3 regions of the Mesorhizobium vachelliae genome follow, and region 1 is predicted to be linked to each of the others. Evidence: predicted binding sites of a transcription regulator. Region 1 holds the regulator's gene; each other region holds the start of a gene.
What was found. Region 1 encodes PhoB, which activates phosphate uptake and scavenging genes when phosphate is short. Its sites were predicted from a motif close to TGTCATNNANCTGTCAT; they were not measured.
Positions count from the first base shown of each region.

Region 2: the regulator PhoB is predicted to act here: its motif matches at 1,880-1,896, upstream of RFM41_RS06850 (PhoX family protein).
Region 3: the regulator PhoB is predicted to act here: its motif matches at 1,784-1,800, upstream of phnF (phosphonate metabolism transcriptional regulator PhnF).

Region 1 covers NZ_JAVIIR010000010.1:35,813-39,083, forward strand. The annotation lists gene pstB (phosphate ABC transporter ATP-binding protein PstB) at 1-402, shown strand, start outside; gene phoU (phosphate signaling complex protein PhoU) at 423-1,130, shown strand; gene phoB (phosphate regulon transcriptional regulator PhoB) at 1,147-1,836, shown strand; gene RFM41_RS20980 (ROK family protein) at 2,252-3,271, opposite strand, start outside.
Region 2 covers NZ_JAVIIR010000003.1:8,123-11,393, forward strand. The annotation lists gene RFM41_RS06830 (DMT family transporter) at 1-226, shown strand, start outside; gene RFM41_RS06835 (helix-turn-helix domain-containing protein) at 288-554, opposite strand; gene RFM41_RS06840 (phosphatase PAP2 family protein) at 644-1,345, opposite strand; gene RFM41_RS06845 (hypothetical protein) at 1,360-1,698, opposite strand; gene RFM41_RS06850 (PhoX family protein) at 1,959-3,271, shown strand, end outside.
Region 3 covers NZ_JAVIIR010000001.1:598,402-601,672, forward strand. The annotation lists gene RFM41_RS02970 (zinc-binding alcohol dehydrogenase family protein) at 1-986, shown strand, start outside; gene phnF (phosphonate metabolism transcriptional regulator PhnF) at 993-1,739, opposite strand; gene phnG (phosphonate C-P lyase system protein PhnG) at 1,880-2,341, shown strand; gene phnH (phosphonate C-P lyase system protein PhnH) at 2,341-2,952, shown strand; gene RFM41_RS02990 (carbon-phosphorus lyase complex subunit) at 2,954-3,271, shown strand, end outside.

The sequences.
Region 1 (3,271 bases):
GAGATGGACAACCGCGTTGAGTCGGCGCTGAAGCGCGCCGCGCTCTGGAACGAGGTCAAGGACAAGCTCAACGCCAGCGGCCAGAGCCTGTCGGGCGGCCAGCAGCAGCGCCTGTGCATCGCCCGCACCGTGGCGGTGAAGCCCGAGGTCATCCTGCTCGACGAGCCGGCCTCGGCGCTGGATCCGCTGTCGACGGCCAAGATCGAGGAACTGATCGACGAATTGCAGGCCGACTACACGATCGTCATCGTCACCCACAACATGCAGCAGGCGGCGCGCGTCTCGCGGCAGACGGCATTCATGTATCTGGGCGAGCTGGTCGAGTTCGACCGGACCGAGAAGATCTTCACCTCGCCCCGCGAGAAGCGCACGCAGGACTACATCACCGGCCGCTTCGGCTGAAGACATACGAGGACATCATCATGGCCGAACATACCGTCGCCTCTTTCGACGAGGACTTGAGGCAGATTAGCCGGCTCATCAACGACATGGGCGACCTCGCCGGCTCGATGGTCGGCGCCTCGACCAGGGCGCTGCTTGAAAGCGACAATGCGCTGGCGCAGCGCGTCGTCTCCGACGATGCCATCATGGACGCGCGTCAGCGCGAGCTCGACGACCGCGCCATCACGCTGATCGCCAAGCGCCAGCCGATGGCGGACGATCTTCGAAACGTGGTCGGCTCGATCCGCATGGCGGGCGACCTCGAGCGCATCGGCGATCTCGCCAAGAACATCGCCAAGCGCGTCGGCTCGGTCGGCGTCAGCGCCGCGCCGCGCGACCTCACGCATTCGATCGATTCCATGGCGCAGCTGGTGCTGATCCAGGTCCAGGGCGTGATCCAGGAATACACAGTGGGCGACGCCACGGCGCTGGCCAAGCTTCGCAACGACGACGAGCGCATCGACGTCAAATACACCTCCGTCTTCCGCGAGCTTTTGACCTACATGATGGAGGACCCACGCAACATCACCGCTTGCACGCATCTTCTGTTCTGCGCCAAGAATCTCGAGCGCATCGGCGACCATGTGACCAACATCGCCGAGAACGCCTATTATGTGTTGACCGGCACGCAATTGCCCGCCAACCGTCCGAAGCAGGACGAGACGGCAATGTCGGCGCCGGCGGCCTGACGAGAAGGTTACCCCGATGATCGCGCCACGCATCATGGTGGTGGAGGACGAGGAGCCGCTGGGGGTGCTGCTCCGCTACAATCTCGAATCCGAAGGTTACCAGGTGGAAGTGGTGACCCGCGGCGACGAGGCCGAAATCCGCCTTCAGGAAAACGTTCCCGACCTGCTCGTGCTCGACTGGATGGTGCCTGCGGTGTCCGGCATCGAGCTCTGCCGGCGTCTCAGGATGCGGCCCGAGACCGAGCGGCTGCCGATCATCATGCTGACGGCGCGGGGAGAAGAAAGCGACCGCGTGCGCGGCCTTTCGACCGGCGCCGACGATTATCTGGTCAAGCCGTTCTCGACGCCGGAGTTCATGGCCCGCGTCAAGGCGCTGCTGCGCCGCGCCAAGCCGGAGGTGCTGTCCAGCGTGCTCAAGGTCGGCGACATCGTGCTCGACCGCGAATCGCACCGCGTCTATCGTAAGAAGAGCGAGATCAGGCTCGGCCCGACCGAGTTCCGCCTGCTCGAGTTCATGATGCGTCATCCCGGCCGCGTGTTCTCGCGCAGCCAACTGCTCGACAATGTCTGGGGCGAGACGATCTATATCGACGAGCGTACCGTGGACGTCCATGTCGGCCGCCTGCGCAAGGCGGTCAACAACGGCCGCATGCCGGACGTCATCCGCACCATCCGCGGGGCGGGGTACGCGATCCGCGAGGATTAGGGGTAGGGTGCGAAGACGCTGACCGTTCTGTGTCAGCGGATCGCATGCGTCGGCGATTAGCCGAGACGCTCATGCTTCGTCATCCACGGGCGGAGCAAGGAGCGTAGCGACGCAGCGCAGACCCGAGGATCCATTCCGTGACTTCGAGGCGCCGGGGCGGTGCAGAATTCTGCTCCGCTGCGCCTGCGATCGAGGTAACGGCATGGATTCCAGGGTCTACGCGACGGAGCTTCGCTCCTGCTCCGCCCTGGAATGACGAAGCTGCGGGGTCTTCGCTAACTTCCAGCGCCTAAAGCGCTTCGCTTCATGCGCTTAGGCTTTTGATTTTACGCATGTCTTCGTCCCGAAACCGGCTTCCACTTTCGGGAGACATGCTCTAGCAGGACATGGAAACCGACGATCACTTCAAGGCTGATCAGGCGACGTTCTTCCCCGCGCCGCTTCTCGCCTGGCCTCCCGGCGCGAAAATCTCCTGGTCGACGAAGGTCAGCGCGCGCATGGCGCAGCCTTCGCGGATCAGCGGCAATTCGTTCGGCTCGGTGTCGAAGGAGATCGATTCGGAGTGCTGGCCGCCGGCGGTCTGGGCGATCGCCTCCCTTAGCGCCGGCTCGATCAGGTCGAATGCGGCCGCGCTGACACCGACCATGGCGACCGGCGCCGGGTCGATGAGGGCGAAAAGGCTGCCGAGACCGAAGCCCAGCGCCTCGCCTGCCCGGCGATAGGCCTCTCGCTCGGGGCCGTCCTCCTGCCGGGCCTTCGCGGCCAGCGCGCGCATGTCGGCATCGCCGACGTCGGTCGGCGCGGCATCCTCGCTTATTCCCATGGCGCTGCGCCAGATCGCGTAATTGCCGGCATAGGCCTCGACGCAGCCGCGCCTGCCGCAGCGGCAAAGCGCGCCGCCCGGACGGTGGATCATGTGCCCGAACTCGCCGCCCGAGGAATGCGTGCCCGTGAACAGCGCGCCCTTCAGCACCAAACCCATGCCGATGCCGTGCGACAAGAGGATGGCGATGAAGTCGTTGCGATAGCGATCGGGATCGCGCCATTGCAGCGCCACCGCCATCATGTTGCAGTCGTTCTCCATGGTGGCGGGAATGCCGAATTCCTTCTCGAGGAGGTCGGCGAACGGAATGTCGGTCAGCGGCGTGATCGGCGACCACAGCATGGCGCGTGAGTGGGAATCGGTGATGCCCTGGATCCCCATGGCGATGCGCGCGACGCTGCCCAGGTCGAGGTCGGGATCCTGCAGCCGGCGCCGGACGATCGCCATGCATTGGCCGATCAGCTCGTCGCGGGGCATGACAAGGGTGTCCAGGCGCTGCTGCTCCTCGGCAACCACCTGGCCGGCATAGTCGATCACGGCAACCGACAGGAAGTTGAGCGACAACACCACGGTCAGCACCGCCGCGGCTTCGGGGTTCAGCGCCAGGCCGAT
Region 2 (3,271 bases), on a different contig from region 1:
CGCCGGACAATTCCTGATGAGCTGGTCCTACGCCCGTGCCGAAGCGCAATATCTGATCCCGACCGAATACTCGGCCTTCATCTGGGCAATCGCGCTTGGCTGGTTCTTCTTCGGCGAGAAGGTGGCCTGGACCACGCTGGCGGGCGCATGCCTCATCGTCGCCGGCTGCCTGATCGCCGCGCGCGCCAATCCAAAGCTTGCCGAGCCGATCGAAGCGGCGATGTGAGAGAGCAGGGCATTGGCTGGCTGGTTCGGCTGTAATGCCGGTTCAGCCAAGCCGACGCCGCTCAGCCTTGCGGGCTCTGCACCGCGGCCTTGAGGCGCACGCCCCTGCCGCCACGCTCGCTGGCCTGGTTTTCGCCGATCAGCTCCACGCCCGCCTCATCGAGCGCCTGGATGACCTTCATCAACGTGTCGACCACGCCCCGGACGACGCCGTCGCTCGCCTCCATGCGCTGGATCGTCGGCAGCGAGACCCCGGCGCGCTCGGCCAGCGTCTTCTGGTCGATCCCGGTCAACGCCCGCGCGGCGCGCATCTGTGCGGCAGTGATCATTGGCGGTAACCTGTCTCCGAAGCTTCACGGGATGTATATTGTAGATATTACAATGTCTCAAGCATCATTTTAGATGCTTCAGACATAGATCAGTCGCTGTCGGTTACCATTTTGCGCCGCTGCAGCAGGCGAGCCGCAAGCCAGCACAGCATGGCCCAGGCAAAGCCGGCGCACCAGCCGGCAAGCACGTCGGACGGCCAGTGCACGCCGAGATAGACGCGGCTCGTGCCGACCAGCACTGTGGTGAGCACGGCGAGGCAAAGCACGAAGACCTTCGTCCTGCGGTCCGGCAGGAAGCGGGCCGCCAGCGAGCCCAGCGTCAGATAGGTCACCGCCGACAGCATGGCGTGCCCGCTTGGAAAGGACAGCGACGTCTCGGTGACGAGATGCGAGACGAGTTCTGGCCGCGGCCGGTCGACCTCGAGCTTGAGCAGGCTGGAGAGCACCTGCCCGCCGGCGATGGCGACAAATACGAACAGCGCCGTCCCCGGCCTGCGGATCAAAAGCAGGTAGACAATCGTCGCCGCCGTGATGATCACCAGCACGGCGGTGCTGCCCAGCGCGGTGACGTCGCGCACCGCGCCTTGCAGCCAGGGCGGACCGATCGGGCTGTCCGGCTGCCCGGCATGACGGAAGGCGAGCAGGATTTCCGTGTCGAAGGCGTGCGGAGTCGTGGCGCGCGCCACCTCCATCAATTCCTCGAAGCCCCACAGACAGCCGGCGATGACCAGCCCGGCCAGAAGCAGGGGGAATTCGATCTTGGCAAGCAGCGCGCCGGTGGATGATTTCATCAGAGGCTCAAACGTCAGAGCTTCTGCATATAGGGCCCGAGCGTGATCAGGGCGACGGCGGCGATCGCCAGCACCATGCCGGTCGCCTGCAAAACATTGAGCCGTTCGCCGAAAAAGGCGAGCGCCGCGACATTGACCGCGACGAGCTGGATCACCGCCGACAGGCTGAACGACACCGACATGCCGAACTCGCGCACCAGCCGCAGCATGATGAGATTGCCGGCCGTGTAGAGCGCCAGCGTCAGCAGCAGTTTGGCTAGGCTCGGCGCCATCCCCCATTGCTTGGCAGCCATCGCCGCCAGCAGGAACATCAGGGTCGAAATGCCGAGCTGCGCCAGTCCCCAGAAACTCACCTTGCCGTCCCCTTGTTCGAAGCGCCGTCGCCACGCCGGCCGCAGCCCTTGTTTCCGAAGCGGGCGAAGTCGTCAAGCTGATGGCGGCGAAGCGCCCCCGCTCACAAGGGGCCGGAGCCGGGAATCACAAAACACCGGCGCTGCAAGCCGGCAAGCAACTCTTGCGGTTCGATCACGGCGATGTCACGAAAATGTGATCGGCCCGCTTTAGGGGTCGAAAGGTCAAAATCCCAGCCACCTCAAGAAGCCAGAGGAACACCATGACCGTGACCCCTGAAACCCGTTTCCGCACCAGCCAGCTGGAAGACAATGACGGCCCGCCCGTCAACCCGACCGACAACCGCACCATGGGCGAGATCATCGCCGCGCGTTTCTCGCGCCGCGGCTTCCTCATGGGCTCGCTGGCCGTCTCGGCCATCGCCGCCACCGTCAGCCCGCTGGCGCTGGTCGCCGCCGACGAGGCGCGCGCCAGCGAGGCCTCGGCCTTCAAATTCGACGAGCTCGAAGCCGGCATCGACGACAAGCACCATGTCGCGCCGGGCTATGACGCCGACGTGCTGTTGCGCTGGGGCGATCCGCTCTTCACCGACTCGCCGGAGTTCGATCCGCTGAAGCAGTCGGCCGAGGCCCAGGCCAGGCAATTCGGCTACAACAACGACTATGTCGGCTATATCCCGATCGACGGCTCGGCCGAGCACGGCCTTTTGGTCGTCAACCACGAATACACCAACCCGCATCTGATGTTCCCCGGCATCGTCTCGATCGTCGAGAAGGATGGCAAGAAGGCCGCCGAGGTGGCGCCGCTTTCGAAGAAGCAGGTCGATGTCGAGATGGCCGCGCATGGCGGCACCATCGTCGAGATCCGCAAGCAAGGCGGCAAGTGGCAAGTGGTGCGCGACGGCAAGCTCAACCGCCGCATCATGTCGACCACCGAGATGGCGCTGTCCGGCCCGGTTGCCGGACACGACCGCGTCAAGACCAATGCCGACCCGTCCGGCACCAAGGCCATCGGCACCCTCAACAATTGCGCCGGCGGCGTCACGCCCTGGGGCACCTATGTGATGGCCGAAGAGAACATCCACGGCTATTTCTCGGGCGAATTGCCGGAAGGCCACAAGGAAGCCGCCAATTACAAGCGCCTCGGCATCCCGGAAGGCGCTTATGAGTGGGGCGCGCATTACGACCGCTTCAACCTTGCCAAGGAGCCGAACGAGCCCAATCGTTTCGGCTGGATCGTCGAGGTCGACGTCAACGACCCGACCTCTACACCGAGGAAGCGCACCGCCATGGGCCGTTTCAAGCATGAGGGCGCCGAGTCGATCGTCGCCAAGGACGGCCGCGTCGTCTTCTATCTCGGCGACGACGAGCGCTTCGACTATGTCTATAAATTTGTCACCGCCGGCACCTTCAACCCCAATGACCGTGCGGCGAACATGAACCTGCTCGACGACGGCACGCTGCATGTGGCGAAGTTCGCCGAGGACGGTTCGGTCGAATGGATGCCGATCGTGTTCGGCCAAGGCCCGCTGACGGCGGAGAACGGATTTGGGTCCCAGGCCGATGTGCTGATCGA
Region 3 (3,271 bases), on a different contig from region 1:
AGCTTGTTCTCGAAGACCGCGCCGCGCCCGGCGCGCCGCCGCCCGGCTGGGCGCGCGTCGCGATCAGCCATGTCGGCATCTGCGGTACCGACTACCACATCTTCGAAGGCAAGCACCCGTTCCTCGCCTATCCGCGCGTCATGGGTCACGAGGTCTCGGGCACGGTCGTCGAGAAGGGCGAAGGCGTCGAGATCGGCGTCGGCGAGCCGGTGATCATCAACCCCTATCTTTCATGCGGCAAATGCATCGCCTGCCGGCACGGCAAGCCGAATTGCTGCGTGAAGATCGAGGTGCTGGGCGTGCATCGCGACGGCGCCATGTGCGACGAGATCCTGGTGCCGGCGCAGAATCTTTATCTGGCGAACGGCCTCTCGCTGGCCGATGCCGCGGCGGTGGAATTCCTGGCGATCGGCGCGCATGCGGTGCGCCGATCGCTCGGCGTGCCCGGCCAGCGCACGCTGGTCATCGGCGCCGGTCCGATCGGGCTCGGCACGGCGATCTTCGCGCGCATCGCCGGGCTGGATGTCAGCCTGCTCGACATGAGCGCCGAGCGTCTCGGCTTCGCCGAAAAGGAGCTCGGCTTTGCCCCGCTGGACAGCTCGAAGGCGACGGCTGTGGAACTGGTGCGGCAGGCGACCGGCGGCGAAGGGTTCGACCTCGTCTTCGACGCGACCGGCAACACTCAATCGGTGCAGTCGGCCTTCGCCTATGTCGCGCATGGCGGCACGCTGGTGCTGGTCAGCGTCGTCAAGGACGACATCACCTTCTCCGACCCCGAATTCCACAAGCGCGAGATGACGCTGGTCGGCAGCCGCAACGCGCTCAAGGCCGATTTCGAGCATGTCGCCGCATCGATCCGCAACGGCGCCGTGCCGCTGGACAAGCTGGTCACCCATCGCACGACGCTCGCCGGCACGCCGCGCGACCTGGCGCGGTGGGCGCATGAGAAATCGGGGCTGATCAAGGCGGTCATCGAGGTGGGGTGAGCTCGATTAATCGCCGGCCGACAGCCTCAACTCCACCCGCTCCGCCGGAAAGCGCGACTCCGCGAACTGGATCGGCTCACCGTCGAGCGTGACGTTGACGGCGACAGTGACCAGCACGATGGCGCCGGGCTGCAAATCCATCGCCGCTAGATCGTCGGCATCGGCGTGGCGTGCCGACAGCACCGTCGATTGCCGCAGATAATCGTTGATGCCGAAGCGCTTCAGCGAGGCGGTGATCGACCCCGTTTCCGCCATTGCCGCCTCGATGCCGGCGAAGCGTTTGGCATCGAACCAGGTCGTCGCGCGCGACACCGCGTGTCCGTCAGCCTCGCCGCGCGTCTCCAGGCGAATGACGGCCGCGCCCTTGGCGATGCCCAGCGCCTCGGCGATGCGCTTGGTGGCCGGTTCCGTCGATGACGACAAAAGCGCGATATGCCGCTCGCTCGTCTGCCCTTGCAGCCCGGTCGAGAAGCGCGTGCGCGCGCCGATGGGATAGGACAGCCGTTTGCGCGACAGGACAAATGTGCCGCGTCCCTGCTCGGCCCTCAGCACGCCTTCCTGCACAAGTGCTGCAATGGCGCTGCGCACCGTGTGGCGGTTGACGCCGTAGCGCTCGGCCAGCGCGATTTCCGGGGGCAGCGCCGCGTTCTCGGCGAAATCACCGCTTGCGATCCCCTGCAATATCTTGTCGGCGATCTGCCGCCACAGCGACACGCCGTTGCGCCTTTCGACGCTGCTTGCCAGTCCAACCATCCATCGCCCCCATTTCTTCGCAAGCCCGGGCAATTTTCCGAGCCTGTCATCCACCCGTCATGGACTCTCGGTACGAGGTAAGTATAATTTGTATAGTTGTCTATATCAATAGACAAATTTTACAAGCAAGGAGCGATGCGATGCGAGGACAGGAAGCGCGCGAGCAGGCCGGACGGAAAGCCCTGATGGCGACGCTGGCGCACGCCGAAGCCGATGAGATCGCCCGTCTGTGGAGCGAAGCGGGCCTGCCTTCCGAGGCTGAGCTTTTGCGCGGCCCCGAAACCGGACTGGTGACGGTGCGCGGGCGGATCGGCGGCGGCGGCGCGCCGTTCAATGTCGGCGAGGCGACGGTCACCCGCGCCACGGTGCGGCTGCCCTCCGGCCAAGTCGGCCATTCCTATGCGCTCGGCCGTGACAAGGGAAAGGCCAGGCTCGCGGCGATCGCCGACGCGCTGTGGCAGGACCCGGCGCATCGCGAGGCGGTCGAGACAAAGCTCGCCGCGCCCCTACGCGCGGCGCTCGATGCGGCGCGCGAGACGCGGCGCGTCGAGACGGCGGCCACGAAAGTGGATTTCTTCACCATGGTGCGCGGAGAGGACTGATGGATATCGCCACGCAATCGATCGACGGCGGCTTCGCCGAGCCGGTCTTCAACGCCCAGGCCGTCTTTCGCGCCATCATGGACGCGATGGCGCGCCCCGGCACCGTCCAGCCGCTGCCGCGGCTGGCCCGTCCGCCAGTGCCGTTGTCGGCGACCGCCGGCGCCGTGGCGCTGGCGCTCTGCGACAACGACACGCCGGCATGGCTCGATCCGCCGCTGCAGGCGGAAGCCCCGGTCAAGGCCTGGCTCGGCTTTCACACCGGCGCGCCCTTGGCCAACACCCCGGCCGACGCACATTTCGCCTTGATCGCCAATCCGAAGGAGATGGCGGCGCTCGACGGTTTTGCGCAGGGCACGCAGGAATATCCCGATCGTTCGACGACGCTGATCCTCTTGGTCGATGACCTTGCTTCGGGCCCGTCACTGCTGCTCGAAGGTCCGGGGATCGAAAAGACCTCGATGATCGCGCCTCCAGGCATGCCACGCCATTTCGTCGAGCAGTGGAAGCAGAACAACCAGCGTTTTCCGCGCGGCGTCGACATCATCCTGGCGGCGCCAGGCCACCTTGCCTGCCTGCCGCGCACCACCCGCATCAAGACGATGGAGGCATGACATGTATGTCGCGGTAAAGGGCGGCGAAGCCGCCATTGCCAATGCGCACCGCCTGCTTGCCGACCGTCGCCGCGGCGACCGCTCGGTGCCGGCGCTGCGCCTCGACCAGATCGTCGAGCAGCTGGCGCTCGGCGTCGACCGCGTGATGAGCGAAGGCTCGCTCTATGATCGCGAGCTGGCAGCACTGGCCGTCGTCCAGGCGCGCGGCGACATGATCGAGGCGATCTTCCTGGTGCGCGCCTACCGCACCACGCTGCCGCGCTTCGGCTACACCAATCCGGTCGACACCGGCGCCATGCAGGTGGAGCGGCGCGTCTCG